DNA from 3 places in the Fundicoccus sp. Sow4_H7 genome. Region 2 is predicted to be linked to each of the others. Evidence: predicted binding sites of a transcription regulator. Region 2 holds the regulator's gene; each other region holds the start of a gene.
The links. The regulator CtsR, encoded in region 2, represses protease genes until heat stress. The targets are predictions, from matches to a motif close to TTGGTCAAAAAAGGTCAAANA.
Positions count from the first base shown of each region.

Region 1: a site for CtsR is predicted at 9,070-9,090, ahead of clpB (ATP-dependent chaperone ClpB). Genes of this name have one in related genera too.
Region 3: a site for CtsR is predicted at 8,408-8,428, ahead of clpP (ATP-dependent Clp endopeptidase proteolytic subunit ClpP). Genes of this name have one in related genera too.

Region 1 covers NZ_JBQKME010000002.1:27,500-38,309, forward strand. Annotated here, with positions in the region: gene ACTQ54_RS02820 (tRNA dihydrouridine synthase) at 406-1,395, opposite strand; gene ACTQ54_RS02825 (ABC transporter ATP-binding protein) at 1,521-2,375, opposite strand; gene ACTQ54_RS02830 (hypothetical protein) at 2,362-4,968, opposite strand; gene ACTQ54_RS02835 (aldo/keto reductase) at 5,330-6,310, opposite strand; gene clpB (ATP-dependent chaperone ClpB) at 6,436-9,045, opposite strand; gene ACTQ54_RS02845 (hypothetical protein) at 9,177-9,563, opposite strand; gene ACTQ54_RS02850 (metal-sulfur cluster assembly factor) at 9,581-9,928, opposite strand; gene ACTQ54_RS02855 (Cof-type HAD-IIB family hydrolase) at 10,073-10,810, shown strand, end outside.
Region 2 covers NZ_JBQKME010000006.1:10,306-21,115, forward strand. Annotated here, with positions in the region: gene ACTQ54_RS07050 (Ltp family lipoprotein) at 1-167, opposite strand, end outside; gene ACTQ54_RS07055 (pyridoxamine kinase) at 290-1,156, opposite strand; gene ACTQ54_RS07060 (CtsR family transcriptional regulator) at 1,351-1,818, shown strand; gene ACTQ54_RS07065 (ATP-dependent Clp protease ATP-binding subunit) at 1,833-4,313, shown strand; gene ACTQ54_RS07070 (hypothetical protein) at 4,457-4,792, shown strand; gene ACTQ54_RS07075 (LysR family transcriptional regulator) at 4,851-5,750, opposite strand; gene ACTQ54_RS07080 (CidA/LrgA family protein) at 5,960-6,337, shown strand; gene ACTQ54_RS07085 (LrgB family protein) at 6,330-7,052, shown strand; gene ACTQ54_RS07090 (alpha-hydroxy-acid oxidizing protein) at 7,075-8,259, shown strand; gene ACTQ54_RS07095 (PucR family transcriptional regulator) at 8,315-9,193, opposite strand; gene tadA (tRNA adenosine(34) deaminase TadA) at 9,302-9,775, shown strand; gene ACTQ54_RS07105 (aminoglycoside 6-adenylyltransferase) at 9,843-10,700, shown strand.
Region 3 covers NZ_JBQKME010000005.1:52,044-62,853, reverse strand. Annotated here, with positions in the region: gene ACTQ54_RS06465 (PHP domain-containing protein) at 1-218, opposite strand, end outside; gene eno (phosphopyruvate hydratase) at 352-1,650, opposite strand; gene gpmI (2,3-bisphosphoglycerate-independent phosphoglycerate mutase) at 1,751-3,283, opposite strand; gene tpiA (triose-phosphate isomerase) at 3,283-4,041, opposite strand; gene ACTQ54_RS06445 (phosphoglycerate kinase) at 4,073-5,263, opposite strand; gene gap (type I glyceraldehyde-3-phosphate dehydrogenase) at 5,367-6,374, opposite strand; gene ACTQ54_RS06435 (sugar-binding transcriptional regulator) at 6,404-7,450, opposite strand; gene clpP (ATP-dependent Clp endopeptidase proteolytic subunit ClpP) at 7,767-8,363, opposite strand; gene rpmF (50S ribosomal protein L32) at 8,488-8,667, opposite strand; gene ACTQ54_RS06420 (YceD family protein) at 8,703-9,254, opposite strand; gene ACTQ54_RS06415 (tRNA(Met) cytidine acetate ligase) at 9,323-10,483, opposite strand; gene ACTQ54_RS06410 (class I SAM-dependent DNA methyltransferase) at 10,510-10,810, opposite strand, start outside.

The DNA.
Region 1 (10,810 bases), on a different contig from region 2:
AGTAGATGATTTACATCGCGTTTTGATTGCTTCAGATTTTTACTTTCGCTATACTTACGGTATCAACAAAGGGATTTATTTAAAAAGGGATTAAAGGAGCTGTTAATCGTGATTGTATGGGGAACGAAAGGATATGCAACTGACTTAGGATCGACTTCCATTACTGCAGAATGTGCCAATTGTCATAATGTCGTTAATTTCCAAGCCCAAAAATGAGGACATAATTTTTCTTTGTTTTTTGTTCCGCTATTCAGTATAAAATCACAATATATTGTCCAATGTCCGGTATGCCAGCACGGATTTGAAGTTAGTAAGGATAAATTAAGCGACTATCAAATTAACGGATAAAAAGCCAAACAAATATCGTAAGTATCTCTCTTAACGGATACTTACGATTTTTATTTATTATTCATGATCACTTTCAAGTGGGTAAGCCATTTCAAACGCATGGAGTAATTCTCGCACTTGATTGGTTGACTCTGTCTCCATTAGTTGTAAACGTAAATCACTGGCTCCTCGAAACTCACGCACATAAATCTTAAAGAAACGACGAAGGGGTTTAAATAAGTTAGGATCGGTTTTGGTATATTGATCAAACAAATCTAAATGAAAACGGAATAAGTCTAATAACTCGGTTCGTCCATGGTCTCGTCCTTCTTTTTCAAAAGCAAAGGGGTTATGAAATACTCCGCGCCCAATCATCACACCATCGATTCCATATTTTTCAACTAGTTCCATCCCTACTTGACGGTTAGGGATATCCCCATTAATCGTTAATAACGTATTAGGAGCAATCGTATCTCTTAATTCTTTGATCTCAGAAATTAAGTCCCAATGGGCATCCACCTTACTCATTTCTACTTTTGTACGCAAATGAATGGAAAGATTAACAATATCTTGTTCAAATAAATGTCGCAACCATGTCCGCCATTCATTGATGTCGCGATGACCTAAACGTGTTTTAACACTGACAGGCAAGCCACCATCTTTAGCTGCATGAATTAAATCTGCGGCAACTTCTGGACGTAGAATTAAACCGGCACCGCGACCATGTTTAAAAACATTAGGTGCAGGACAACCCATATTTAAGTCAATTCCATCAAATCCCATGTCAGCCATTCCACGACTCATCAGACTGAAATATTCTGGTTTATCACCCCAAATATGAGCAACAATAGGATGTTCATCCTCTGTGAAAGTTAATCGACCACGAACACTTTCGATGCCATCAGGATGACAATAACTTTCGCTATTCGTAAATTCTGTGAAAAAGACATCTGGCTTTCCAGCTTGGCTAATCACATGTCTGAAAACCACATCCGTTACATCTTCCATGGGTGCTAATACAAAAAACGGCTTAGGTAAATTTTGCCAAAAATTCTTCACTTCTGTCATGATCGATTCCCTTCTTATACTTGATTCTTTACAGAAATCTTATTGTACCAAATTTATCGTTAAAATGAAAATAAGAATATCTTATTTAAAGACATTCTTATTCTTGAATTAAATCTTAGCGATATTTATATTTCATAAATTTCACGATAGAGCTTTTCACTTCCGACCGTTTCACGATCAATGGATTGGATATGGACATCCAAACTATTTAAATGTTTCATGACATCTTCTAACAATCCTGCTTTAATTCGCAATTGTTTTGGATTCACTTGTTGAATACCCGGTTGATTAGCACCAACGCTGACCGAGCGATCAACTGATAAGACATATTGGTCTTCTTCGAAATTTTGCAGTTGTTTATGGATGATTTTTCCTTGATTTAAGAAGAAAATTTTCTTTGTCATCCGATCAATCTCATCTAAATTATGGGATGACAGAATGACCGTTACATTATTTTCTTGATTTAACTTAATCATCAAATCACGAATACGAATTAAACTGGTTGGGTCTAATCCATTAAACGGCTCATCCAATAATAATACTTCAGGCTGATGAATAATTGCACAAGCAAATAACAAATGTTGCTTCATACCTAGGGAATACTCTTCAATTTTTTGATGTAAATAGCGATGATTCCCTACAAGCAGGCTAATCTCTTCAACTTTTGATATATCTAATTTGTGAGCATTCGCAATATAAGCTAAGTGGTCATAACCCGTTAGGTGCGGATATAAAACCGAATTATCTTGCATAAAACCAATCTTCCGGTACATATTAAAGTCTTGATTATCCACGTCTGCCATACTTACTTCACCCGCATCCGCTTTAATCAAGCCCATCATAATCGATAATAGGGTCGTTTTCCCTACCCCGTTTGGGCCAATTAAACCAACAATTTCACCGGTTGTTATATCAAAACTAATGTCATCGAGAATCACTTTATCTTTGTACTTTTTATTTAATTGGTTAACGTATATCACGTTTCTCATCCCTTCTAACAAGTATTTTGTTTAGAAACTCTAAAGTAAGGCTATATAGGATAATGAGCCCAATTCCAATATAAGGATTTAGCCAAGTAAAATTTTGTGTAAAAGCAGTTGTCCCAGTGAGGATATCAGGGATATTTATATAATAAAAGGGTAAAAATTGCATCCAAGCTTGAGGATAAATAGTAACCAAACTATAACCACCAACTAATATGACGACCGCAGCCGCTAACATGATCCAACGCTTCTTGATTAAGAGTGACATAAAATGCGTTAATTGATTAATAAACCACGTTAAGACAATCATCAACCCCACCCCTTCTAATAAATATCTCCATAATGGAACAATCATAAAATATTGTTTAAGTGATGGTATAGTAATATAAGGACTATCGGAACCCGCCTTATCTCCAATGACTTTAGCAATATAACGGACATATGGAAAATTCCAACTTCCCACTCCGTTGAGTAAGCTTCCCGTTAAGAAGACTAAGACAAAGGCTAGCAATACAATGACGACTGAAATGGTTAAACTTGCATAATTTTTATGTGTAAATACCGTTTGCATTTTTAAAGGTAGGACTTTAATGAAACGGATCGTCCGATTATAATCCCACTCTTTCACATAATTTGTCATAAAGAAGACTGCGACAATAATCCAAATAAATATATACATTTGCTTATTAATAATATCAACCGCTAAATTTAATCCCGTTAAATCATTATGTTCGAATTGACGTGCATTTAAATATTGTTCGAAATTATTAAAACTAATCCCCAGTGGCGGCTCATCTTCACCACTTCTTGGTGACTGCTCATATTTAGGTAAAAGTTCCGTTTTATAAGGTCCTCCAGGCAACACAAAGCCGATATCATGGTCTTCCTTCCAATGGAATATCGCTTCATTAATAACAGCATTGGGAACAAATATATGATTAGACATCGGAATTGTAGTCGAGTGTACAAAACTCCCTTGGACTTGATTATTAGGATTGGTAACAAATACTCGGTCTGATTCTAATAAACCTTTTTCATTCTCTAACCAAACATCATAATTTCCTGCTAGCGCTTCATTGACTTGTGCCAAGGTTTCTTCATATAGGGGAAACATTTGGTTATAGCTGTCTAACATAGTTTGATAACTTCTTTGTTCAACTTCAGACACATTATCAATGACCATCTCTAATAAGGCCGCATTTTCCAGCGCATCTTCATACTGATTATTAATAATTGTTCCAAACATTTCAGTTTTTTCTATAAATTGATTACGGCGTACCAGTTGCTCCTGATAAGCTACGGTTCCCATATAAACAGTTAATACAATTAAACCACTAATGGCATAAATAAAGGTATTATCACGTAAGAAGCTAATCCATTCATGTTTAACTAAAAAGCCTTTATTTAACTTTTGAATACCTTTGTAATGACGACTGCTTCGTGTACGACTAAACCAAGTTGGCAAGTAAATGACAAAATACCCAGCAATGAAACAAATGGCTAATGGTATCAGTAACAACATAGTGATTATTGTCGGAGAATGAATTTCGATAAAATATCGCGTATCCAGCCAAGCAAAAACATTCCATAATTGATAAAGATTTGGATTGCTTTGAACGATTATTAATGCAATAATCGAAAGAAAACCAAGTAATAAAGTATTGTTTAACATATTCGACCAGAAAATAGAAATAATATAAACTAGGAATAAGGCAACAAAAGTGATTAAGACAAACAGCACAATTCTTAAACCTAATAACTGACCTAAGGTTAATTCATGTAAGCCAAAAATGGATTGCTTAGCCATTGGAAAACTAAGTTGCGTTGATAATGATAGATCATCAAATAGTAAGTGTAATAAATAGCTAGCTAATACTGCTGAACCAATGTAAACCAATAAAACGAATGCAAAAAAGAAAAATTTATTAATAAATACCTTACTCCGCTTAATTGGCTGAACTTTCGTAAAATAAAAGCGATTTGTAAAGGTTTCTTCTAGTAAAGGGATACCAAAAAAGAAAATAAGTAAGAAAAGGACTGGTAGACTAAATAAAATATCAAAACTATTATTTAATACAAAAGCACTTAAGGTCGTTCGATTAGGATTTAAGACTCCTACATTATTTTCAACTAACCAATCAATCTGACTTTTTTCTTCGTGTATATGATTCATGTCGATCGTCTCGGAAGGATGTCCTAGTTCATCCAATTCAATCAGAATTCCCCAAATATCCCTTTTAGCCTGGTTAACCGTGTCCCATCGTTCATAATAAGAATCCGCACTATAAATAAATCGAGCTCTTTCTCCTGCATTCATTAATTCATCAATACGTAATTCTTCTTCAGTCGGTGGTAGTTCTTCTTGGTAAACCTCAATATTTAATAGACGATCAAAATAGTTCTGACTAATTCGCCAAGAAAAATCTGCCCGTAACGAATTTGCAACTCGCATTTCTTGTGAACGCTTATTTTCAGGATTTAATTGATGAAAAGCCGTAAGCGAGCCTACAACCAGTAACGGTACCAATAATAAAAATAACCAAACCTTTAGGTCTGAGAACTTCTTAAATTCAAACTTGAGTTGAAACACAAGACTCCTCCTTTATTATAATTTTATTCTAATTAGATTAATTATACTAATAGAATATAATAAAAGACAGACGTTTTCCGATTTATATTAAAATCGTATAAGATTTCTATGAAAATACATAGAAAAATCATAAGTAAGGCATAAAAATAAGAGGCTCATGTTTAATTTATAATAAATAATTTGCTTGAGAAACGAATGCACTTTTATGTACTCATTTGGAATTCGAGTTAAACTTTCTTAACTCGTGGAGGCAACGAACTTAAAAGTTTATATTGGTTGAAGAATCAATCCATTCAAAAAACGCCTGCTCCCTTTAACTCTAAAGGCGCACGCGTTCTAAATCTTCCTATTTACGAACTTCTTAAATCGCTCCTACAACCTCGTGTGGAACATAAAGTTCTTCTAAATAAGTGATGGCTTCGCTACTTAATTCGATATCAATCGCTCCCACTGCATCATTTAAATGACTTTCTTTTGTTGCACCAATAATTGGGGCAACGACCGATTCTTTTTGCAATAGCCATGCTAAGGCAACTTGAGAACGTAAGATGCCCATTTCATCGGCAATTTTGGCGACACGTTTTACAATTAATTGATCTTGTTCTTTTGTACGGTCATATTTTTCTTTTGCAGTTTTATCCGTATTAAATCGTTTAGTCTCTGCAGACCAATCACGGGTTAAACGTCCTGCTGCTAACGGACTATATGGCGTTACAGCAATCATTTGGTCATCACACAGTGGCATCATTTCACGTTCTTCCTCGCGATACAGCAAGTTCAAATGATTTTGCATGGAAACAAATTGAGTCCAACCATTTTTATCTGCCACATGTTGGGCTTTAGCAAATTGCCATGCATACATGGAGGATGCTCCGATATAACGGACTTTACCCGATTTAACGATATCATGTAAGGCTTCCATTGTTTCTTCAATAGGTGTATTGTAATCCCAGCGATGGATAATATATAAATCGATATAGTCCATTTGTAGGCGTTCTAAACTCTGATCCACTTGATGCATTAAAGCTTTACGTGACAAGCCTTGACTATTTGGCCCATCTTTCATCCCCATAAAAGCCTTGGTTGCCACAACAATTTCATCACGCTTTGCAAATTGATTAAGGGCCTTCCCTAAAATTCGTTCACTTGCTCCATATGAATAAATATTAGCGGTGTCAAAAAAGTTAATTCCTAAACCTAAAGCATGCTTAATGACTTTAAAACTCTCTTCTTCTTCAAGTACCCACTCATGAAATCCACTATTAGGTTCTCCAAAGCCCATCGCTCCTAAACAGATGGGTGAAACATCCATGCCGGTCCGACCAAACTTAACATACTTCATTACAGTTCCCCCTTAAAGAACAAATTCATTCCATAGAAAAAGCCCTAGCAACTGACTTACTTCAATATATCAAACTGATGATTGAAAGTAAATCTATTGCTAAGGCAGTGATATTTATTTAGAGGTTATTCGACATTTAAGGGTTGGGTTTCGAATTCAATATGGTCATCGACGAGTTTCACATGTACGATGGATTGCGGTGTAATATCACCTTTAATGATTCCTCTAGCTAGAGGAGTTTCAATTTCACGTGTGATAAAGCGCATTAACGGGCGTGCTCCGTAAATAGGATCATAACCATTTTCGGCTAACCATTGAGCGGCTTCCGGCTCTAGGTCTAATTCTATTTCTTGGTAAGCTAGGCGATTTTCCAAGCTAGATAGCATTTTATACACAATTTTACTCATATGATCCATGCTTAGCGGTGTAAAGAAGACAATGTCATCAATCCGGTTTAAAAATTCAGGTTTGAAGTGCGCATTTAAGTTCGCTCTAACCTGCTTAGCTGTTTCATCAGCAATTTTACCTGATTCATCCACGCCGTCTAAAAGAAGATGGGATCCAATGTTACTTGTCATAATTAAAACTGTATTTTTAAAGTCAACTAAGCGACCTTTGGAGTCAGTTAAGCGACCATCATCTAATACTTGTAATAAAATATTGAAGACATCTGGGTGGGCTTTTTCAATTTCGTCTAATAAGATAATTGAATAGGGATTGCGTCTGACAGCTTCTGTTAGCTGTCCGCCTTCTTCATAACCAATATATCCTGGAGGGGCACCCACTAAGCGAGACACATTATGTTTTTCCATATATTCAGACATATCGATACGAATCAAATGTGATTCATCATCAAAGAGTGCTTCAGCTAACGTTTTTGCTAATTCGGTTTTACCTACTCCTGTTGGACCTAAGAATAAGAATGAACCAATCGGACGATTTGGATTTTGTAAGCCAGCTCTTGAACGAAGAACCGCTTCAGATACTTTTTCAACAGCTTCTTCTTGTCCAATCACGCGTTGATGTAAAATCTCATCTAAGCGCAATAATTTTTCTCTTTCACCTTCAACGAGTTTAGTAACCGGAATACCTGTTAAACGACCGACTACTTTTGCAATGTCTTCATCGGTCACACTTTCTTGGGTGAGTCGTTGGTTATCTTTGAGTTCATTTTCATTTTCGAGAGCTTTTAATTCTTTTTCTAATGTTGGAATGCGGCCATGTCTTAATTCCGCTGCTTTTTCTAAATCATACTCTGATTCTGATTCCTCTAATTGGCGTCTAGCTTGTTCTAATTCTTGACGTTTATCAGAGACGGTCTTCATGGCTTCTTTTTCAATTTCCCAACGCATTTTAAGATTATTCGCTTCTTCTCTTAAATCAGCTAATTCTTCTCGTAAAATTTCAAGTCGTTTTTTACTGGCGTCATCTGTTTCTTTTTTCAAAGCAGCTTCTTCAATTTCAAGTTGCATTAGACGACGGTTAACTTGGTCCATTTCAGTCGGAACAGAATTCATTTCTACACGAATGGTCGCACAGGCTTCATCCACTAAATCGATTGCCTTGTCTGGTAAGAAACGGTCAGTAATATAGCGATTAGATAGAGTTGCAGCTGCTACTAAAGCATTGTCATGAATATTAACGCCATGGTGAATTTCGTAACGCTCTTTTAAGCCACGCAAAATACTAATCGTATCTTCCACTGTTGGTTCTTTTACCATAACCCGTTGGAAACGTCTTTCTAAAGCCTTATCTTTTTCAATATTTTCACGGTATTCATCCAATGTTGTAGCACCAATACAGTGCAATTCACCCCGTGCTAACATTGGTTTTAAGATATTACCTGCATCCATGGAGCCTTCTGTTTTCCCAGCCCCAACAATCGTATGAATTTCATCAATAAATAAAATAATTTGTCCTTCGGATTTGGTTACTTCATTTAAAACAGCTTTAAGACGTTCTTCAAATTCTCCACGATATTTAGCTCCCGCAATTAAAGCACCCATATCCAATGAAAAGATTTCTTTATCTTTTAAATTCTCAGGGACATCTTTACGAACGATCCGATGAGCGAGTCCTTCGATAATAGCCGTTTTACCTACACCAGGTTCTCCAATTAGAACGGGATTATTTTTAGTTTTACGTGATAAAATTCGAATCACGTCGCGAATTTCTTCATCACGACCAATGACGGGATCTAATTTGTTTTCTTTCACGGCTTTATTTAAATTAGTGGCATATTTTTCTAACGATTCATATGTTTCTTCTTGATTTTGTTTTGTCACACGTTCTCCTCCTCTCAGTTGTTCAATTCTATTTTGCATTTTTTCTTTTGTCACACCAATAGAAAGCAAAAACTTCGTTAATGGGTGTTGTGTCTGTTCATATAAAGCCAGCAAAAATGTTTCTGTTGCTAAATATTCATCTTGAAATGTTTGAGCAATTTGATTGGCATCTGCAAATAGCTGGCTCAAAGGTTGGCTTATATTCTGGCCATATTGAACCGATGTACCAGTCACGCTTGCTATTTTATCAATTTCATTTTCAATCAATTGTTTAAATTCACCGATTGGCGTATCTAAATCTTGATACAGTTGGTGGGCAAAATGATTGTCTTGTACAAAGATTAACCATAGATGCGGTATATCAATCATTTGATGTTTACGCGTAATAGCAACTTGCTGTGCCTGAGTTAAACTTTCTTGCATCGTTGTAGTCATTTTTTCAATCATCATTTCACATCCTTTATTTATTTTCATTTAGTCAAAATTGGTCAATAAAATCTAACCAAAAAAGAAAGCCCATCTAATTGAGCTTAATTACATTATACACCTTTAGTCAGGATTGGTCAATCATTTTATCTGATTTATTTATTTTTAAATGAACTTTCAGTTTGATAGGTTTCAAGATATAACTCCAAGGCAATACTATCAATATTAATACCCGAGTCATATCTGTATGCATCAAGTAAAAGTGGCTGGAAATACTGAATAAATGATTCAATAGCGCTTAAATGATGAATGACAGAATGATTATTTGTTTGTGACAGATATTGAAAGTAAGCTTCTTCAATGAGACTGTCTATTTTTTGACGGTCTTCTTGCATTAAATAAGGGAAACTCGTTCGTATATCTGTAGCGATTCGGGATGGATCAGCATATAAAAAGATATAGATTTGAAATTGATCCAAAAACGGTTTTGCATTTTCCGCTAAATTTACTGAATGTGTAATAAATTGTTTTTCTTTGGTCAAAAATATTTCCCTTTCCTTTATGCTCTAATTCCTAAGGCTATTTTGGCATAGCGACTCATTTTGTCAGGTGTCCACGCTGGATACCAAACAAATTCGATTTCAACATCTGTAATAGCGGCAATTTTTTTTACTTCACGATTGATGTCATCGACGATAACATCTACTAAAGGACAGCCAGTTGTTGTTAGCGTCATTTCAATATGACATATTCCAGCATCATCAATGCCGACATTATAAATTAATCCTAAATTAACTAAATCAATGCCTAACTCCGGGTCAATCACTTTTTCTAAGGCTTCATAAACTGTGGTTAATAATTCTTCATTTTTATCTAATAAATTCATTTTTTCTATCCTTTCCTCCATAATTTAAAGCGAATGTTTTTCTTTACAGGTCACTATTAGTCTAAACCTTCATCTAAGTAAATGAAAGTGATTTGTTAAATACTTATAAATTCGTTATAATTAAGCCTATCGAATATATCGCATACTTAAGGAGATAATAACTTTATGCAACAACATCTGATTGCCATTGATTTAGATGGCACAACCTTAAATAATCAATCTAAACTATCTGAATTAACGATACGTACGTTACGCCATCTAGACGAGCTAGGTCATCTTGTTTGTATTGTAACAGGCCGACCTTATCGAAACAGTGAACATATTTATCGTGAATTAAATATCCATGCCCCAATTGTTAATTTCAATGGTGCTTTGTGTCATTTTCCAAATCATAGTGGTTATATACCATCTTATCATATTGCTTTGGATCGTGAAATTGCCTTTGAATTGTTTGCCCACCAAAAAGAACTTGAGATAGACTTATTAATGGCTGAAGGACGTAACCAATTATTTACTTCTTCTATGAATTTGCCAGATAGTCCCTTTGATCCCTTTAATTTAGATCAAATCTCTAGACTATCTAGAGAATCTTTGACCTATAACCCGACTGCATTAACTGTTTTTTCATCTGACAATCGTTTAGATAATATCGCAAAAAACATTAATGAAAGATATGGTGATCAAGTTTCGGTTCGAACTTGGGGTGGACAACTACCCTGCTTGGAAGTTGTACGTAAAGGGATTAATAAAGCTGTTGGCGTACAAGCAATTGCGAATTTTCACCGTATTCCACAAGAAGCCGTTATTGCCTTTGGTGATGAAGATAACGATATCGAAATGATTGATTTTGCAGGACATGGTGTTGCCATGAAAAATGCCATTGATGAAGTTAAAGCTGTTGCA
Region 2 (10,810 bases):
GATACTTTTTCATAAGCAGAAGCACCGCTTGCGTCTAATTCCTCTGCTAATTGGGTTATTTGTTCTTTCGCGCTAATATAAAGTGCTTCAGCTTCCGATTGGGCACCAGCTGTGACTGCTGTCAAACCTAAGGCTAAACTTAATAGAATTAAGGCTGTTTTTTTCACTAAAAACCCCCCCCTTTTTAAGCTATTATATGAAATTATTGTTTTAGGAACAAACAAAATAGCTCAACCCAAATAAATAACCCAGTCCATAAAAATGGGCTGGGTTTTATAGGCAGTGATATTTATTTGTGTGAATCTCTTAAGGCTTGAATTTCATTGGCGAATTCTGGAATAATCGGTTCAAAATAAATACCTAGTTTTTGGTCGCGTTGAACGGTCATGCTGTGTTGGATGGCTTTTTCCATATATGGCGTCGATTTTTTCACCGCTTCCAGTACGCTGTCGCCTAACCAGTGGTAGGCTGCTATTAAGCTAACGGATAAGTCGCCAATGCCTTTGAACCAAGTATCAAATTTATGGTGCATGACAAACTGTGGTTCTTGATCAGCTGTGTAAACATAGTAGCCAATCGTTTCTTCGTCTTGCGCAAGTTCTTCATTCGAAACACCGGTTAGAACCACGTGTTTAGCTCCTAGGTCAACCAAACGTTGGCTGATTTTTGGATAATCTTCAGGCGTTAAGTCTTCAGAGTAAGGGTAATCGGTAATTAGACAAGCTTCTGTTAAATTTGGTACAATAACGTCTGCATATTTGACTAATTTGCGGAACTTTTCAGGGAAATCCTCTGAAAATCCTGCGTATAGTTTTCCGAAATCTGCCATAATGGGGTCAATGACAACGGGCAGATCGTATTCAATTTTTTCTAAATAATCGATTACCGTATCGATTTGTTTGCTGTCAGCAAAGTATCCCGTTAAACAACCACGGAATTGAACGTTCATATCGTACCAGTGATTTAAAATATCATCAAAGGCTTCATTTAAATAATGTTTGATTAAGCCCGGATAACCTAAAGTATGGGTCGATAAAATCAAGGTTGGAAGTAAGCCGACTTCAAATTGAGCGGCTTCCAAAATCGGCAGGTTCGACATTCCTGCGACTTTTGCAACTCCGGGTAAATCATTTATGACAAGCACTTGATTGCTCATATTATTCCTCCTCTTTTCACTACACTTAAGTATAAATCAAAAATGAACATCTGAACAGTTTATCAAAAGATATTTACTTAAAAAAACGACATTCAAATAAATATCAGAATAAATACATACAAAACTATTGCAATTTTACGTAGATGTTGTATAATAGTCAAAGATAGTCAATGTTAAGGAAAAGGAGGGTTAAAATGTCGCAAAGAAACATGTCAGATATTATTGAAGCATATCTGAAAAGTTTTTTGAAGCATCAAGAGCATATTGAAATCAAGCGCAGTGATGTGGCAGAGCATTTTGATTGTGTACCTTCTCAAATTAATTATGTTATCAATACACGATTTACTCAAGAACATGGCTATATGGTCGAAAGTAAGCGTGGTGGCGGTGGCTATATTCGTATTCTAAAGATAGAATTGGTAGATAAGGCGGATCAAATTGATCAGATGAAAGAACTGGTTGGTCAAAAGATTAACCAACGCAGTAGTACTAATTTAATCCAAACTTTGTATAATCGCGAGATTATTACAAAACGTGAAGCAGCCATGATTATTGCGATAACCGAGAAGTCAGCGTTACAAAACCACACAAATCAAGAACAAGAATTGAGAGCTATGATTTTAAATACTTTTCTTGACCAATTAAAATATTTATACAAATAAGAGGTGAACAATATATGTTTGAAGAATTATTTACAGATAGTGCCCGCCAGGTGATGATCTTTGCAGCTGAACAAGCATATTACTTACGTCATCAAGCAGTGGGAACAGAACATATTTTACTAGGTTTAGCCCGTGAAGAAGTAGGAATTGCTGGTAAAGCTCTACGTAGCGTGGGTGCAACCTATCAATCTTTATTAATCGAATTGGAAGCTATCCATGGTAAAACAGTGATGCCGCGTACGGAAGGTGAAATTGTTATTCCTTACTCACCACGTGCGAAAAAAGTTATCATGAATGCATCGAATGATGCAAAACGCCTAGGTGCTCCAAAAGTAGGAACCGAACATTTATTGTTAGGTTTATTAAAAGAAGAAATTTTAGCAACGATTTTATTGAAAAACTTAGGCATTGATTTAAATGAGTTACGTAAAACCGTTTATGAACTAATCGGTGTAGCCCAATCAAATGAGAGAACAGGCGCACAAGGACTTGGTCGTCAAGCCGGCCGTCAAAATAAAAATCAAGCAGAAGCTCAAAAATCCAATACACCAACATTAGATTCAGTTGCGCGTGACTTGACTCAATTAGCCCGTGAAAATAAATTAGATCCATTAATTGGACGCACTAAAGAAGTCCACCGAATGGTTCAAGTTATTAGCCGTCGTTCAAAAAATAACCCTGTTTTAGTCGGTGAGCCTGGTGTAGGTAAAACAGCGATTGTTGAAGGGTTAGCCCAACGTATGGTATCCGGTGAAGTGCCAGATGACGTAGCTAGAAAACGTTTGATGATGTTAGACATGGGTTCTTTAGTTGCGGGAACAAAATACCGTGGTGAATTCGAAGAACGTATGAAGAAAATCATCGAAGAAATTACCGCAGATGGGAATGTCATCTTATTTATTGACGAATTACACACCCTAATTGGTGCAGGTGGAGCAGAAGGCTCAATCGATGCATCAAATATTTTAAAACCTGCACTAGCTCGTGGCGAAATTCAAACAATCGGTGCCACAACCTTAGATGAGTATCAAAAACATATTGAAAAAGATGCGGCTCTTGAGCGTCGTTTCTCACGTGTTATGGTTGAAGAACCTACACAAGAAGAATCTGTTAAAATTATCAATGGCTTGAAAAACCGTTATGAAGAGCACCACAAAGTAGATATTACGGAAGATGCTGTTTTAGCAGCCGTTAAACTAAGTACCCGCTATATGACTAGCCGTCGTTTACCTGACAAGGCCGTTGATTTAATTGATGAGGCGGCTGCAAAAGTTAGAATTGATGAATCAATAGACAGCTTAACTATTAGCAATCTTGAACGTCAATTAAGTGAAATTGCTGAACGCAAAGAAAAAGCGATTTTAAACCGTGAATTCGAACGCGCAGCAAGTTTACGTGAAGAAGAGCAATCGGTAGAAATAGCCATTCAAACTGCAACTGAAAAAGAAAAAGAAGCAAACGCTGAAGAAGTAAGACTCCAAGTCACAGCAGAAGATGTGGCTGAAGTAGTTGCTTTAGCAACAGGCGTACCAGTACGTCAAATGGATACAACCGAAGCCAATCGCTTAATTAACCTTGAAGCGGAATTGCACAAACGTGTGATTGGTCAAAATGAAGCAGTTAAAGCTGTATCACGTGCCATTCGCCGTGCCCGTTCTGGTTTGAAGAGCCCAGGACGTCCAATCGGATCATTCTTATTCCTAGGTCCAACAGGGGTAGGTAAAACCGAATTAGCAAAAACCATTGCTGAATCTATGTTTGGTAGCGAAGATAATATGATTCGTGTGGATATGTCTGAGTACATGGAAAAACATAGTGTGTCACGCCTGGTAGGTTCACCTCCAGGATATGTAGGTTACGATGAAGCCGGTCAACTAACCGAAAAAGTTCGTAACAAACCATACTCTGTTATCTTGTTAGATGAGGTTGAAAAAGCCCATCCAGATGTATTCAACTTAATGCTTCAAGTATTTGATGATGGTCATTTAACCGATGGAAAAGGTCGTCGTGTCGACTTCCGTAATACCATTATTATTATGACATCCAATATCGGTGCAACCGCCTTGCGTGATGAAAAATCAGTAGGTTTCGGTGCCGTTAGTGTTCAGCATGACTTTGATGCGATGGAAAAACGTATCATGGAAGAATTGAAGAAAGTCTTCCGTCCGGAATTCCTTAACCGGATTGATGAAACAGTTGTCTTCCACCCACTTTCTAAAGAAGATATCCATAAGGTTGTTCGCCTACACGCACAAGACGTGATTAAACGACTAGCCGATTTAGAAATCGAAGCCCGTGTAACAGATACAGCAGTTGATATTATCGCAGAAGCTGGTTATGACCCAGAATACGGTGCCCGTCCTATCCGTCGTGCGATTCAAAAACAAATCGAGGATAGCTTAAGTGAAATGTTATTAAACGGTGAAATTGAATTAGGTGACCGCATTACCATTGGTGGTCGCAGCGGATCGATTAACATCGCCCACCGCAAATAATTCGAATAAATATCTCTGAATCTTTTAAAATTTCTCCTGCAACTAAAAGCGTATTAATTTAATCCCTTCAAAGGATATGCTATAATAAACTTACACTAAAAAAGCAAGTTATTGCTACAAAATTGTGTAAGGAGGAATTTTTGATGAAAGATAATTTAGGTAAAATTTTGTTAGGTTCAGCTGTTGTTGTAGCAGGTGTTTCGCTGTATTTATACTTTGATGAAACTGCACGCGAAAAAGTTGAAGGTGTTGTGAACCGTGAACGCGCAAAAATGTTTGTTAGACATCGTTTAAACGGATCGGATGCAATGGTCAACGCAGTGGATCATCTTTCAGATACAGAAATTAACACTTTAATGAAAGTAATGAACTCAACAAGTAATGTTAAAGATAAAGCAACCGATGCTTTCTCTGATATTATGGATAAAGCGAAAGAAGTTACATCAGATGTAACTCATAAAGTAACAGATTTATTCTAGAAATTAAAAAAAGAGTTGTAGGATTTCCTACAGCTCTTTTTTTATTTGAAATATTTAATTAAAGTTCTTTTGCATCGAATTCTTTCGATATAGCCTCAACAAGTTTCTCGTTAAAACTTTTTTGGACAGGAATTAAATCATTATCATTATTTAAAACAAGATTAATATAGAAGCTTGGGCTATCTTTCAATGGAATCGCAACAATATCCTTACGTTCCTGGACTAAATTATCAATTAAAATCCCCACACGAATACCGGAAGCAATAATAGAGTGTGCTGTTGGAATTTCATCCGTATACAATACATCCGAAATATTGACATCGTGCTCTTTAGCCCATTGATTAAATAACTTATAATGTAAATAGCCTTTAGATAAGGATAAGAAGCTTTCGCCATCTAATTGTTCAGCAGTAATTTCGCTGTATTTAGCTAAGGGGTGATTTGGCGATACACATACACAAAGTTCTTTAGTATCCATTTGGTACTGCGTTAACCATTTTTCATTGGAAGCCGCATCATCTGTGCCTACAATAGCCGCTGGCACCTTACGTTGCTTCACTAGCTGCAACATTTCGACAGAACTTTCTTCTTCAACTAATTTTAAGTCCGAAATAAATTCCGTTAAGTGAGGTAAGATGCGGGTGAAATAAGCCCCACCAATAGTTGGTAAGAAACCAAAGTAGACATTTTGTGAATTAAGATTCGCAATTTCCGTCTTCGTATTATTGAATAAATTTAACATCTCAATTGTTCTCTGGTATAAAAGTTGTCCAGAAGGTGTAACTTGAATATACTTGGTCGATCGATTACGTTTAATCAAAATTGAGCCGAATTCATCTTCTAAACGTTTAAGGGCAATTGAAATGGACGGTTGCGAAACGAAAAAGTGCTCGGCAGTTTTTGTAAAGCTTAAACTTTCCGCTAAGTATTTGAAGTATTCTAAGTCTCTTAAGTTCATCATAGACCTCCGTAAGTTCTATATAAATAATTTATATGGTATGATAATGAAGCTATATTTTTAAGTAGGGAGAATTATGCTATATTGGATGTAAGCTTGAAAAGCGTTTTCAATCCAATATCATTATATAAATTATACCATAAGTATTAAAGAAAGGCAGTAATAATAGAGTGTTTGATAAATGTTTTGAAAAAGAAAGGTAGAGTTCAGTGAAAATATTTAAAGAGTTATTTTGGATCTTTTTGTTTTCTTTTATTGGTGAAATGCTGTCAATTTTGATTAATCCGTGGATTGCGATTCCCGGCAGTGTGATTGGGATGGTGCTGTTATTTTTAGCCTTGCATAATCAATGGTTGAAAGTGGACCAAGTAGATACTGTTGGAGGCTTTTTAGCAGATAATATGGCCATTTTATTTGTGCCTGCAGGTGTTGGCTTAATGACAAACTTTGATGTTTTAGGCGATATTTGGTGGCAATTAATTATTATTATGTTTGTCACCTCCATTTTAATGATGGGCTTTGTTGGCCGGATTGTCCAAGCTTTGAAAGCAAAAAAAGAACACAAGATGTTAGGGGAGGATGAATAAGATGACAAGCCTTGCTGCAATATATGCATCGCCTTACTTTGGCATTTTCTTAACATTCTTTTTCTACTTGCTAGGCGTCGAAGTTTATAAGCGTTGGAAATTTCCTTTGTTTTATCCATTAGTGTTTGCGATTATTGCCATTATAGTTTTATTAATGGTAGCCGATATTCCCTATGAAAGTTTTAATAACGGAGGCAAATACATTAGTTTGTTTGTCACACCTGCCACGGTATCCTTAGCAATAAAACTTGAGCGAAACTTTCGTTATTTAAAACGGTATTATTCTGCTATTTTATCGGGTATTGTTTTAGGAGTCTTATTTCACTCGATCCTAATCATTGCTTTTGCTATGCTGTTTCGTTTTGATGCACAGCTGGTGTCGACTTTATTTCCTAAGTCGATTACCACAGCCATTGCCATTGGCGTTTCAGAATCAATGGGAGGTATTGTCTCGCTGACGGTTGCAGTAGTGGTATTTACTGGGGTGATTGGGTCGGTTTTAGGTCCGACGGTATTTAAATGGTTCAAAATTGATGATCCAGTTGCTCAAGGAGTGGCGCTTGGTTCGAGCACCCATGCGGTTGGAACGGTAAAGGCCATTGAATTGGGTGACGTTCATGGGGCGATGTCAAGTTTATCAATTGTTGTGACGGGTATTGTGGTGGTGATTTTAGCACCAATTAGTCAAATGCTTATTCAAGCCTTATTCAATTAAATATCATTAAGGAGTGATTGATATGTCGAATAGAGAAATGTTTGAGGATGTACAAGATGTTGAATTAAGTGATTTAGCACCTGAAGCCATTGCTGAAGAAGATGGATACAATGCGCCAACAGAAGTTAAAGAGCTGAATATTGTGAATACCATTGAATTAGAAGACTTTGCAAAAGAAGTCATGCCCGATGGTGGTTGGGGTTATTTAGCAGGTGGATCGGGTGATGAATTCACTTTGCGCCGCAATGTGGCTAGCTTTAATTCGAAAGCTATTTTACCGCGTGTTTTGGCTGATATTGAATTTCCTAATACATCCACTTCGATTCTTGGACATGATTTAAAAGTGCCTTTTATTATGGCGCCGATTGCGGCCCATGGATTAGCCCATGAAACAAAAGAAGCTGGAACCGCTAGAGGGATTGCGGAATTTGGCGGGACCATTATGTCAATTAGTGCCTATTCTGGGGCTGAGTTTTCAGAAATTGAAGAAGGCTTGCAAGGAAACAGTCGCTGGTTCCAGATTTATATGAGTAAAGATGATGCCTTTAACCGTAGTATTATTGATGAAGCGAAAGCAGATGGCGCAACTGCGATCATTTTAACGGCTGATTCAACTTTAAGTGGCAATCGTGAACGAGATATTAATAATAAATTTGTCTATCCATTCGGTATGCCGATTGTTTCGCGTTATTTAACCGGGGATGGCAAAAATATGTCGTTAAATAATATTTATGCCCAGTCTAAACAAAAAATTAGTCCTGCTGATGTGAAATTCTTGGCCGACTATTCTGGTTTACCTGTTTTTGTTAAGGGAATTCAAACGGCTGAAGATGCTGCTTTGGCGATTGGTGCAGGGGCTGCCGGTATTTGGGTATCCAATCACGGTGGTCGTCAACTAGACGGTGCACCGGGTTCTTTTGAAACATTAGCTGAGATTTCAGCAGCTGTTGCGGGTCGTGTCCCGATTGTCTTTGATAGTGGTATCCGCCGTGGCGAGCATATCTTCAAGGCTTTAGCGAGTGGTGCTGACATTGTTGCTCTTGGTCGCCCTGTCTTATTTGGATTGGCATTGGGTGGTTGGAAAGGCGTGAAATCTGTTTTAGAATATTTTGAAACAGATTTAAAACGCGTGATGCAACTAGCTGGTACGCAAACCATTGAAGATGTGAAGAAGGCTAAGTTAAAAGATTTACAAAATTGGCAGTAGAAAAACATACAAAAAACCGGCTGTTTTAATAAAAAACAGTCGGTTTTTTGTATGTTTAAATCGCCAAATAACACAAGATCAAATCCGGCAAATGCTGCAAATTAAATCCGGTCTCTTTGTAAAACTTATTCATGCGGTAGGTCAAAGTATTACGATGAATAAATAATTGCTCCGCTGTCTGAGATAAGTTGCCTTGGTTCTCAAATAACTTTGTAATCGTACTAATATAATCGGGATGTGTCACAATCGTATGTTGGATACGGCGTAACAATGGCTGTTCTTCGTAAAAACTACGGCCCATCATGTGCAACAATGTAATGGGTAAGGTCGAAAATTGTTGAACATAATCATTTTTCAATGCTTTTTCAAAGAAATCTACTTCCAATTGATACAATTCAGGCAATTGATTATTTACAGGATAAGTTTGCCCAATCAAGCCTTTTGTAATCAAATCAAAATCTGAATCTAAGGTTTGTAAAATAGCAGGCAAGTCTTCCGTCAAACTGGCGTCAGACTCATCCATCGACAGAACGAGCGTTAGGCGACGTTCAGTTGCAGGAATCGTTGCGATAATCGCTGGTATAGCTTCGTTTAAAGTATCCATCCAAAGAGAAAAATCAAAATTTTGCGGCAATGACTGAAAATCGATATGCAACCAACGAACATAGTCAGCATTCGCTGGAATATCAACTGATTGGCCCAGCAAAAAGCGACTCCAAGGCGATAAGGATTCAGGATAAGCTTCAGTAGTCGTTACTGCTTCTTTTTCTAGCATTAACAACAACAAAGCTTGTTCATTTTCGCTAATGTCATCCACTGGAATATAAATATCATCACCATTGATCAGCAAATGGAAAAAATCAGTGGTATTTATTTGGGTTTTGAGGGGGTTTAAAAGCAGATTGGGGTAAATTTTTTTCAATGACAGGTACATGCGGGTCATCCTTTCTACACTTAAAATTAGTTTAACATGCCTTTGGCATTCTCGAAAGGCAAATGAAGTGATAAAATAATAAATATCATGAAAGAAAAGGGGTGCCATATGCGCCAAGAAGATGAATTTTGGATGCAACGCGCGTTGGAAGAGGCCTCGAAGGCGGCGGCGATTGGGGAAGTGCCAATAGGAGCTGTGATTGTAAAAGATGGCGAGCTGATTGCGACAGGTTATAATTTGCGTGAGGTCAATCGAGCAGCTTTGGCCCATGCTGAAATTGTGGCGATTCAAGCAGCCAATGAAGCCCTTGATGCTTGGCGTTTGGAAGGGGCGACTTTGTATGTGACGCTTGAGCCTTGCCCTATGTGCGCTGGTGCGATGATTATGTCGCGCATTAGCAGGGTTGTCTACGGAGCTAGCGATCCCAAAGCAGGTTGCGCCGGATCTTTGATGAATTTGCTGGCGGATGACCGTTTTAATCATCAACCTGAAGTGACCGCAGGTATTTTAGCTGCCGAAAGCAGTTTAATGCTCAAAAACTTTTTTAAAGCCTTACGCCAACGGAACAAATCCAAAAAATAAATATCTCTGCTAGTGACTTATGCACAGCTTGCTATGCATAAGGATGAGCGGTGAAAGGAAGTGGATGATGCGAACGACTGAGGAAATGATGGCGCAGTTGTATGCTTTTGTTGACAACAATGACGATATTCGGATATTTGCTATGGAAGGGTCACGGATGAATTCGGAGATTAAGGTAGATGCCTATCAGGATTTTGACGTGACATTTTTTGTGGATAACTTGCCAGCTTGGATTGATGACGAGTCTTGGTTAGATTATTTTGGTCCGCGTTTAATTGTGCAAAAGCCCGATGCGATGACTTTGTATCCTGCTGGAGAATTTGGCTTTTCCTATTTGATTTTATTTGAAGATGGACAGAAAATGGATTTAACCTTGAACACAGTGGCTGACTTGGACCGTTATATCGAGTCAGAAGCTTTGGCGACGGTGTTGGTGGATAAGGATCAGTTGTTAGATGCAAAAGTACAGGCAGATCCACGTCATTTTCATTTGAAACAGCCAAATGCAGCAGAATTTGATGATTGTTGTAATGAATTTTGGTGGGTAACCACTTATGTTGCAAAAGGCTTGTTGCGACATGAAGTCCTGTTTGCCATGGATCATTTAAATGAGATTTTACGACAAGAACTGTTTCGAATGCTAAGTTGGCAAGTTGGATTTGAACACGGCTTTAATCGAAGTATCGGTAAAAATTACAAATTTTTACCTGAGTATCTAGCAGATGATGTGTGGGCGGAAATTATGGCTAGTTTTAATATGCAATCAGAAGAAGCCGTCTGGCAAGCCATGTTTTTGGTGGTCGATTTGTTTGTAAAGTCTTCTAAAACCGTCGCTGCTTTGGTTGATGCTAACTATCCAGCCTATGAGGAGAAAGTCATGCCGGTGTTGTTGAAGGCTTATGCGGATTATCAGGCGGAATTGTAGTTATATTTACTGATTGATAGAACGAGGGGAATGAATTAAACTCGTTGGTTCAACGAAGCTAAAGTATTAAACTCGTTCAATCCCATGAGATTAATTTCTCAACATCTCAA
Region 3 (10,810 bases), on a different contig from region 2:
ACTTCGATTCCTTTAAGAATTCGGTTATTGTATCGTTGATTCAATTGATCAATATGCTTGCTATAATTAGCATAATCAAGAACTACTTGACTATTGGCATAGTAGTCTAAATGTTCAGTGGTGACCAGATAAATATCGGTTAAACGTAAATAATTTTCAAATTCTTCTGTCGAGTCAGGCGAAAAAAATGTGTGTAAATGTTGATCGTAATACTCCATGTTAGCTCCTTATTGAATGATTGTTTTAATTTCAGTATATCAAATCATTGTAAAGCAACTATGTTATCTATGTAAATTAAATGTAAAAACTCCCGCAAATTTTTATTTGCGGGAGTTGTTTAAATCAGAATTATTAATCTTCCAAATTGTAGAATACTTTAACACCATCATAACGAGCTGATTCTGCTAATTCATCTTCAATTCTTAATAATTGATTGTATTTAGCGATACGGTCAGTTCTTGAAAGTGATCCTGTTTTGATTTGACCAGCATTTGTTGCAACAGCAATGTCAGCAATTGTTGCATCTTCTGTTTCACCTGAACGGTGAGAAATAACAGCAGTGTAACCAGCTTTTTTAGCCATTTCAATTGCATCAAATGTTTCTGTTAATGTACCAATTTGGTTCACTTTAATTAGAATAGAGTTACTTACTTTTTCGTTAATACCACGTTCTAAGATTTCAGTGTTTGTAACGAATAAGTCGTCACCAACTAATTGTACACGTTCACCTAAACGTTCAGTAAGTAATTTCCATCCATCCCAGTCGTTTTCATCCATACCATCTTCAATTGAGATAATTGGATATTTATTAACTAATTCTTCTAAGTAGTCTACTTGTTCTTCAGCAGTACGTTTTGCACCATTTTCTCCTTCGAATTTAGCGTAGTTATAAACGCCATCTTCGTAGAATTCTGAAGCAGCACAGTCAAATGCAATAAATACATCTTTCCCTGGCTCTAAACCAACTGATTTGATAGCTTCTAAGATTGTTTCTACACCGTCTTCAGTTCCTTCAAAACGAGGAGCAAAACCACCTTCGTCACCTACTGAAGTTTCTAATCCACGACCTTTTAAGATGTCTTTTAATGCGTGGAAGATTTCAGCACCCCAACGTAAAGCTTCTTTGAAAGTAGGAGCTCCTGTTGGCATAATCATGAATTCTTGGAATGCGATTGGTGCATCAGAGTGAGAACCACCGTTAACGATATTCATCATTGGTGTAGGTAATAATTTAGTATTCACTCCACCTAAATATCTGTATAAAGGAATTCCTAAGTAATCAGCAGCTGCATGTGCAACAGCAATAGATACTGCTAAAATAGCATTAGCACCTAATTTACCTTTATTTGGTGTACCATCCAATTCAATCATTGTTTGGTCTATTAGTTGCTGCTCTAAAACACTATATCCTAATAAAGTTTCAGCAATAATATTATTAACATTGTCAACAGCTTTAGTAGTTCCTTTACCTAAATAACGGCTTTTATCACCATCACGTAATTCAACTGCTTCGTGTTCTCCTGTTGAAGCACCTGAAGGAACCATTCCACGTCCTCTAGCTCCACTATCTGTTTCAACTTCTACTTCAATGGTAGGATTACCACGTGAGTCAAGGACTTCTCTAGCGTATACATCTGTAATATATGGCATTTATTTCTCTCCTTAATATTATTGTTAACTTAGCAGCATTTTCGCTATAGCTAACCTATTCTTATTCTATTCATTATTCAATCAAAATGCAAAGTTTTTTTTACTTTTCAATCAAACTTTCACCTGTCATATCTTCAGGTTTTTCAATATTTAACAAATCGAGCATGGTAGGTGCTAAATCGGCTAATCGTCCACCACTTCTAACAGTAATATCTTTTTTCGTTACAATAACTGGAACTGGATTTGTTGTGTGTGCCGTCATCGGTTTACCTTCAAGGGTTGTCACTTCATCTGAATTTCCATGATCAGCTGTAATAATGGCAGCTCCACCTTCAGATAAAATTAAGTCAACGATTTCACCTAAACACTCATCAACGGCTTCAATTGCTTTTACAGTTGGTTCTAACATCCCGCTATGACCAACCATATCAGGGTTAGCAAAGTTTAGAATAATCGCATCGATGCGATCTTCGTTAATCGTTTTAACTAAGGCATCTTTTACCTCATAGGCAGACATTTCAGGTTTCAAATCATAAGTGGCTACTTTTGGTGAAGGAATTAAGATGCGTTCTTCACCATCAAATGTTTCATGGCGACCACCACTCATAAAGAATGTCACATGCGGAAACTTCTCAGTTTCAGCTATACGCAACTGTGTTTTATCCGCTTTAGCTAATACTTCACCGATTGTATTCGTTAAATCGACTTTTTTAAAGGCTATTTTAGAAATAACTTCTGCACTATACTCTGTAAAAGTGACGAAGTCTAAATCTTTAGGAGCATCAGTACCTACATCAAAACCATCAAATCCAGGATTAGATAAAGCTGTACTTAATTGGATCGCACGGTCCGGTCTGAAATTAAAGAAGATGACAGAATCATTGTCTTCAATTTTTACTGGATGCTCATTTTCATTTTCGATAACGAAAGGAATTACGAATTCATCATTTACTCCGTTAGCATAAGACGCTTCTACTCCTTCAACAGCAGAGGTAGCTGTCGGCGCTTGACCTTTAACCACTGCATTATAGGCCAATTCTACACGGTCCCAGCGTTTGTCACGGTCCATTGCATAATATCGTCCAGAAATAGATGCAATGCGTCCTACACCAATTTCTTTAATTTTTTCTTCGGTGTCTTTAACCAAATCTACTGCTGATTGAGGTGGAACATCTCGTCCATCTAGGAAACCATGAACATAAACTTTTTCCAAGCCTTTATTTTTTGCTAATTGCAATAAGGCAAATAAGTGTTCGTAATGCGAGTGAACCCCACCATCAGATAATAATCCCATTAAATGCAGTGCTTTATCGTTTTCAATTGCGTGATCAATCGCTTCATTTAATTCAGGAATTTCAAAAAAGCTTTTATCTCGAATCGCTAGATTAATTCTGGTTAATGATTGGTAGACAATACGTCCTGCACCGATATTCATATGACCAACTTCTGAGTTACCCATTTGACCATCTGGTAAACCAACATCTTCTCCCGAAGCTTTTAATTGATTGTGTGGAAATTCATTCCAATAACGATCAAAATTAGGTTTTTTTGCGGCTTTTACTGCATTTCCTTTTACTTCATCTCGAATAGCAAAGCCATCTAAAATGATTAATGCAACAGGTGCTTTAGTCATTATTTAACAGCCTCCAATAAAGCCAAGAATGAATCAACTTCAAGACTTGCTCCACCAACTAATGCGCCATCGATGTGTTCTTGCGACATATATTCAGCGATATTTGCTGGTTTAACTGAACCACCATATTGAATTCTTACAGCTTCTGCAGCTGCTGGTGAACTCAATTCACTAATCGTTTGACGAATAACACCACATGTTTCATTAGCATCTTCAGCTGAAGAGGATTTACCTGTTCCGATTGCCCAAATTGGTTCATAAGCGATGACTAATGATTCAATTTGACCTTCAGTTAGGTCTTTTAAGGCAGCTTTTATTTGACCAGAAACAAACTCATCCGTTTCACCTGCTTCACGTTGTTCCAATGTTTCACCAACACATATGATTGGAATCATTCCATTACGGAAAATAGCATGTGCTTTTTTGTTAATATCTTCATCTGTTTCACCGAAATATTCACGGCGTTCAGAGTGTCCGATAATGACATAATCAACACCTAAATCAGCAAGTGCTTTAGGACTAACTTCTCCTGTAAAAGCACCTTCTTCTTCAAAATAGCAATTTTGAGCTGCTAATTTAACATCGGATCCTTCAAGTTCATTTTTCAATGACTCTAAAAATAAAGCTGGTGAACCAATCACTGAATCAACTAAATCATTAGTTGGAATTTTATCTTTTACTGCTTCTGCAAAAGAACGTGCTTCAGTGTGATTTTTATTCATTTTCCAGTTTCCAGCAATAATCGGTTTTCGTGACATACGTCAATTCCTCCTTAATCTAATACAATAACTATTTATCAGCAATAATTTCTACGCCTGGTAATGCTTCTCCTTCAAGATAAGTTAATGAAGCGCCACCGCCTGTTGAAATATGTGTGAATTTATCTTCAAATCCTAACTGAGCAACAGCAGCTGCTGAATCTCCACCACCAACAATAGTAGTTGCATCATCCAACTTAGCAATTGCTTCACATACTCCAATTGTACCTTGAGCAAAGTTTTCGAATTCGAATACGCCCATTGGTCCATTCCAAACAACAGTTTTTGCATCTTTTAACACATCTGCAAATAATTCAACTGATTTTGGTCCGCAATCTAAACCTTGCCAATCACTTGGTATTTCATCAACTGAAACAACTTTGCGATTCGCATCGTTTGAGAAGTCATCAGCAATAACAATATCAACTGGTAATACAATTTTATCGCCAGCGCGATCTAATAGATCTTTTGCTAATTCAACACGGTCTTCTTCAAATAAAGATAGACCAATTTCTTTTCCTTGAGCTTTTAAGAAAGTATATGCCATACCTCCACCGATAATAACTTTATCAGCTTTAGTTAATAAGTTTTCAATTACTTTAATTTTATCTGAAACCTTAGCACCACCTAAAATCGCCACAAAAGGACGCTCTGGATTATCAACGGCTTCACCTAAGAATTTCAGTTCTTTTTCAACTAAAAATCCAGCTGCTGAATCTAGATGAGATGCAATACCCACATTCGATGCATGCGCACGGTGTGCAGTACCAAAAGCATCATTAACAAATAAATCACCTAAAGATGCCCAATATTTTCCTAACTCTTCATCATTACCAGATTCTTTTTTACCATCGATATCTTCGTAACGAGTATTTTCTACTAACAATACATCGCCTTCGTTTAATGCCGCAATAGCTGATTCAAGCTCTTCTCCACGTGTAGCTCTTGAAAAAGCAACGCCTTGTCCTAATAATTCACTTAAACGGACACCAGCAGCTGTTAAACTGTTATCGGCTTTATCTTCATCATTTTTAATTTTTCCTAAATGTGAGAATAAAACAACTTTAGCTTTTTGATCAATTAGGTATTTGATTGTTTCTAAAGCAGCCACAATACGATTGTCATCGGTAATCGCTCTATCATTCATTGGAACGTTAAAATCAACACGTACTAAAACTGTTTTACCTGCAACATCTAGATCGGTTACGATTTTTTTTGTCATAATTTTTCTCCTTTACGTATTAACATTATAAAATAAGGCGGGAGGCGTCATGCCTCCCGCCAATTTGGATAGACGCTTAAAAAACGCTATACTTTAAATCAAATTATAATTTAGCGAAGTATTCTAATGTACGAACCATGTTTCCTACGAAACCAGCTTCGTTATCATACCATGCAACAGTTTTAACTAATTGTGTTCCATCGCTAGCTGCTTGAACTTCTGTTAAAGTAGCATCAAAGATAGAACCTGCATGTGTAGAAATAATATCAGATGAAACAATATCATCTTCGTTGTATAAGAATGAATCACTTGATGCTGCTTTCATAGCTGCATTAATTTCTTCTACAGTAGCTTCTTTTTCTAATAATGTATAGAAAATTGTATGTGATCCAGTAATTGTAGGAATTCTTAATGAAGAACCATCTAATAAACCATTAAGTTCTGGAATTACTTTACCAATTGCTTTAGCTGCACCAGTTGAAGATGGGATAATGTTTTGAGCAGCTGCACGTCCACCACGGAAGTCTTTTCTGCTTGGTCCATCTTGTAATACTTGTGTTGCTGTATAAGCGTGAACAGTTACCATGTTACCAACTTTAATTCCATAGTTATCGTGTAATACTTTAACTACTGGAGCTAAACTGTTAGTTGTACATGAAGCTGCTGAAATAATTGTATCTTCAGAGTCAAGAATATCTTCGTTAACACCGAAAACAACAGTTTTTGTTTCAGCACTTTTTGCAGGAGCAGAAATTAATACACGTTTTGCACCAGCATTAATGTGTGCTTGAGATTGTTCAGCAGAAGTATAGAAACCAGTACATTCTAAAACGATATCTACTTCTAATTCACCCCATGGTAAATTGTTAGCATCTTTTTCTGCATAAACTTTGATATTTTTTCCATCTACTACAAAGCCTTCTTCGTTTACTTCAACATCATATGGAAAACGACCGTGAGCAGTATCGTATTTAAGTAAGTATGCTAAGTTCTCGCTATCTGTTAAGTCGTTAACTGCAACTACCTCTAAATCTGAATCTGTTTCTAGAATACGACGAAATACTAAACGTCCGATACGTCCAAAACCGTTAATACCAACTTTTACTGTCATAAGATGACATCCTCCTAAAGATTTTTATTTTAACGGGCATTCAACCCACTTAAAACCATTTTTGCAAGACCTTCGTCACAAATTAACAATCCGTGAGCTTGAGTCATTTTATAAAAAGCAATGAGCGCTTCTGCTTTTGTACTACCTGCTACAATCGTCATAAGATTCGGAATTGTACTCAAGTCCTCCATTTGTATTCCTACTCGTGGAAGCCTTAAAATTATTTCTCCATCTCTATTATAGAATATTCCGAAAGCTTCGCCAACTGCTTTCTTTTCAATTAAGAAATTAATTTGTTCTTTCGAAATATCTCTTCTTTTCGCCATAACATTAGCAGTTCCAACACTTAATAACAAGGTATTTGCTTGTTTACTCATTTGAACCGCTCGACGAATCGATGTATCAGATAATAAAAGCTCATACATTTTTTGATCGATACCTTCTGGAATAAATAAAGGGACATATTTTGCATTTGATTGTTGTGACATGACGCCACCCACCGAATTAGATTGAATATGGAATGAACCACCAACTCCACCCCGAGCAGGCACAAAAGTAATATCATGCTCTTTGGTTAAGTCAGGTGTGAAATTTTCACCAATTCTAGCAAGTGTAGATCCTCCAGTTACCGCGATAACATTTCGTTCCGATGGATTTAAAATATCAACTAAGACATCTTGAACAATTTTGCTAATTGCAGTATAAACATCATCATCTTTTTCTGCATCACCCGGAACGATATAGCAATGGTCTAAACCTAACAATTTAACTAACTGTTGTTCTTCGTGATATAATGGATGATGATTGATAAAATCATTTTCTAATTCTGTTAGCATCCTCAAACCTAAAGAAGTGATTTGGATACCTTTAGAACTAATATCAACTAAATTTTGTTGTCTAAGTACGTCAAGTGTTGTTCTTAAACTACGTTCAGTCAAATCAAGTTTTTCAGCTAATCGTTTACGTCCTATCCGACTATCCAATTGTTTTAGTTGATGTAAAATTTGTAAACGTTGTTCTAACAACTCTTCCAGTTCAGGCATAATTATTTTTATCATTGAAAGTACATCATGCAAATTTGACCCTCCTAATTGGACATTTATCGACCAATCGGCAAATGACAAAAAATTTATTTTTGAAATGTAAAGGAAAAGTAAAACTTCTTCATTACGTATACATTGTAACATTAAATATAATAGGGTGCAAACAATATAGCATCGAATTTGGATATAAGAATTTTATCAACACCTGGACTTTTTTCGCCCACTATCCCTACGGCAAAAAAAATCCGAACCATCTTAATAGCACTAAGAACCGCCTGCGTAAATTACTTTTATAGCAATTATCGATTCCTCTATTAGATAGTTCGGATTGACTTATATTGAAGTAGGGTTACTTACCTAATTGAGAGTTTTTCTCCATAATTTCATCAATGATCCCATACTCTTTAGCTTGTTCAGCTGTCATAAAGTTATCGCGATCGGTATCTTTCTCGATGACTTCAAGTGGTTGTCCTGTACGTTCTGCTAAAATATTATTTAAACGATCTCGTGTTGCTAAAATATGTCGAGCAGCAATTTCAATTTCAGTTGCTTGTCCTTGAGCACCACCTAGAGGTTGGTGAATCATAATTTCAGAATTTGGCAAAGCAAAACGTTTACCTTTCGTACCAGCAGTTAATAAGAATGAACCCATAGATGCAGCTAAACCAATAACAATTGTTTGCACATCAGCATTGATAAAGTTCATCGTATCATAAATAGCTAACCCAGCTGTGACACTTCCTCCTGGAGAATTAATATATAAATAAATATCTTTCTCTGGATCTTGCGCTTCTAAGAATAACAATTGTGCAATAACACTGTTGGCAACATTGTCATCAATTGGACCACTTAGCATAATAATACGGTCAATTAATAAACGTGAATAAATATCATATGCACGTTCACCTCTTGCAGATTGTTCAATTACTGTAGGAACTAAATTCATATAACTTCCTCCTTATAAAATCAATTCTTTGTTAGTATACCTCATTGGTCAAAAAAGGTCAACATTTTAGTTTTGACCTTTAAAATAAATAAAAAAATCGAAGACTAAGCTTCGATTTTAATCATTATTCTGCTACTTCAATTACTTCTTTGTTTTTGTAATAACCACATGATGGGCAAACGCGGTGGCTTAATTTTAACTCACCACATTCAGGACAATTATTCAATCCTGGAACTTCTAATTTAAAATGTGTACGACGTTTTCTTTTGCTAGCTTTGGATGTTTTTCTTTTTGGTACTGCCATTTTTTACACCTCCTGGTCTTTATTAGAAGAAGTTACTATTCTTCTTCGTTCAATTCGTTATATAGGGATTGTAATCCAGCAAAACGCTCATCAATTTTTTGATTAGCTTCTTCATTTTGCTGTTTTTTATAATCATCTTCTGTAATTACTGCCCAATCTTTGCCTTTTGGCAAATCATGATTTTCTTCATCAGCTGCAATCACCCGCATTGGTAAATTAATCAATACAGTATCAATAACAGCAGAATCAAGGTCAATGTAATCATGCTCAAGTACAATGGTTGTTTCTTCATAGTCTTGAAGATTTGTGTCATAGTCTGGATACACATATCTTTCCATAATTGGAATTGTCAATTGTAAAGGCACCGGCTCTAAACTGCGTGTTGAAGGCAGCGTAATATTAACAAGTGCTTGACACTGTAAGATGACCTCTCTATCAATTGCAGATAAATACCCTTTTACTTGAACAGGTTCAAGATCTATAACGGACTTATCACGTGCTTGGATAGCTTCAGTTATATTGAGAAATTCATCAAAACTCAAGATTCCTTCCGGAGCTTCTTGAATTTGTCGAATCGTCCATTTCATTTAATCACCTCTAAAACGACAAATTGAATTATACGCAAATTTTGCTTTTATGTCAATTGTTCTTGGTCTTATTTTTTTATATATAGTAAGGTTTGGTAATTTTGTTCGCGGACCTGATGATTGGGATTTAACGCATAGACTAAATCTGCTCTTAAATTTCCAAAATAAGCTTTAGATTTATTTTCATATATTTTTGTATGAAAATCTATTTTATTTTGTTTTAAATAATTTAAATATCGCTGCCCTTGTTCATTAAAGCCTAAAATACGGTAGAATGGTTGATTTTGAAAAGCCTTTTGATAGCTTTCCCATTCTACTTTACTTATATTTAATAAAACAGCCATTAAGATACGCTGTATAGATGACGTCGTCCAGCGTTTTGATGTCAACGAACGCATTAAATCATCGATACTTTCAGAAAGTTTAATTTCATTGATTAATCGATTTTCAAATCCTTCACGCATATGCAACATCTGACTTAATTCAAGCGATGTTTTTGACAAAACGGCATATTTTAACAAAGACCAATAATCGTCCCATTTAATCGTTGGGCCATTTAATAAGGCATCATAAGTCATTTGTGGTAGATCATTTCGCTCTAATGCTTGATTAAACCATTTAGAACGGATTTGGCTCCCACTTAAAAGTAAAGTATGATGATTATTTTCTTTCAATCGAGGGATTGCTATAGCTTGCATAGCTGTGTCTAATTTTTGATTATATATTAAATACTGAATCGCTAAAATATGATTCGATGAACTTGGATTAAAATCAACAACAACGTCTTCCATCAATGCTTCTGTTGCCATTTGAATGGCAGCTGCATAGCTATAACCCTGGGAAATCAAATTAGGAATCGCTTCATCAATCCGATCTTGATTTCTTATTAAAGATTCAACGTAAGTTTGTAACTGATTTGTATGGGCAGTTTCTGTGCCAAAAGCAAAGGTATTTACTTTAAAGTGGTTGAGGGCTTGAATACCATAATGGGCAAAATAGTCGGCTGCTTGTAAACTTGCTAACAAGGGTAACTCGATGACTAAATCAGCTCCGGACTCAATCGCTAATTCTGCCCTTTTCCATTTATCAATAATAGCAAATTCGCCTCTTTGAACAACATTGCCACTCATAGCAACGATAACTACTTCTGCATTAGTTTGCATTTTCATTTGTTGAAGCTGGTAGGCATGTCCCAAGTGAAAAGGATTATATTCTGTGATGACACCGATACTTTTAATGACTAATCACCTACTTACTATTTGCTTGCTACAAAAAACCAACGATTAGGACTAGGATGGTTTGCTGGATCATACTCTTCTTCCCCATATTCGACAAATACTTCAATATTTGAGAAACCTGCTAATTTCAAAGCATTTTTATATTCTTTAAGTGTATAGGTTTTTTCAACTAAGAATGTTTCGTTACGTTCATAATTGGAACTACCGTTGATTTGAGATAAAACCGTTAAATGATGATCTACTTTTAATTCCTTAGGAAAAGTCGTGCTTTTCCATGTTAAAACAGCTGATTCATCTTGATCAAAATAATTAAAATCA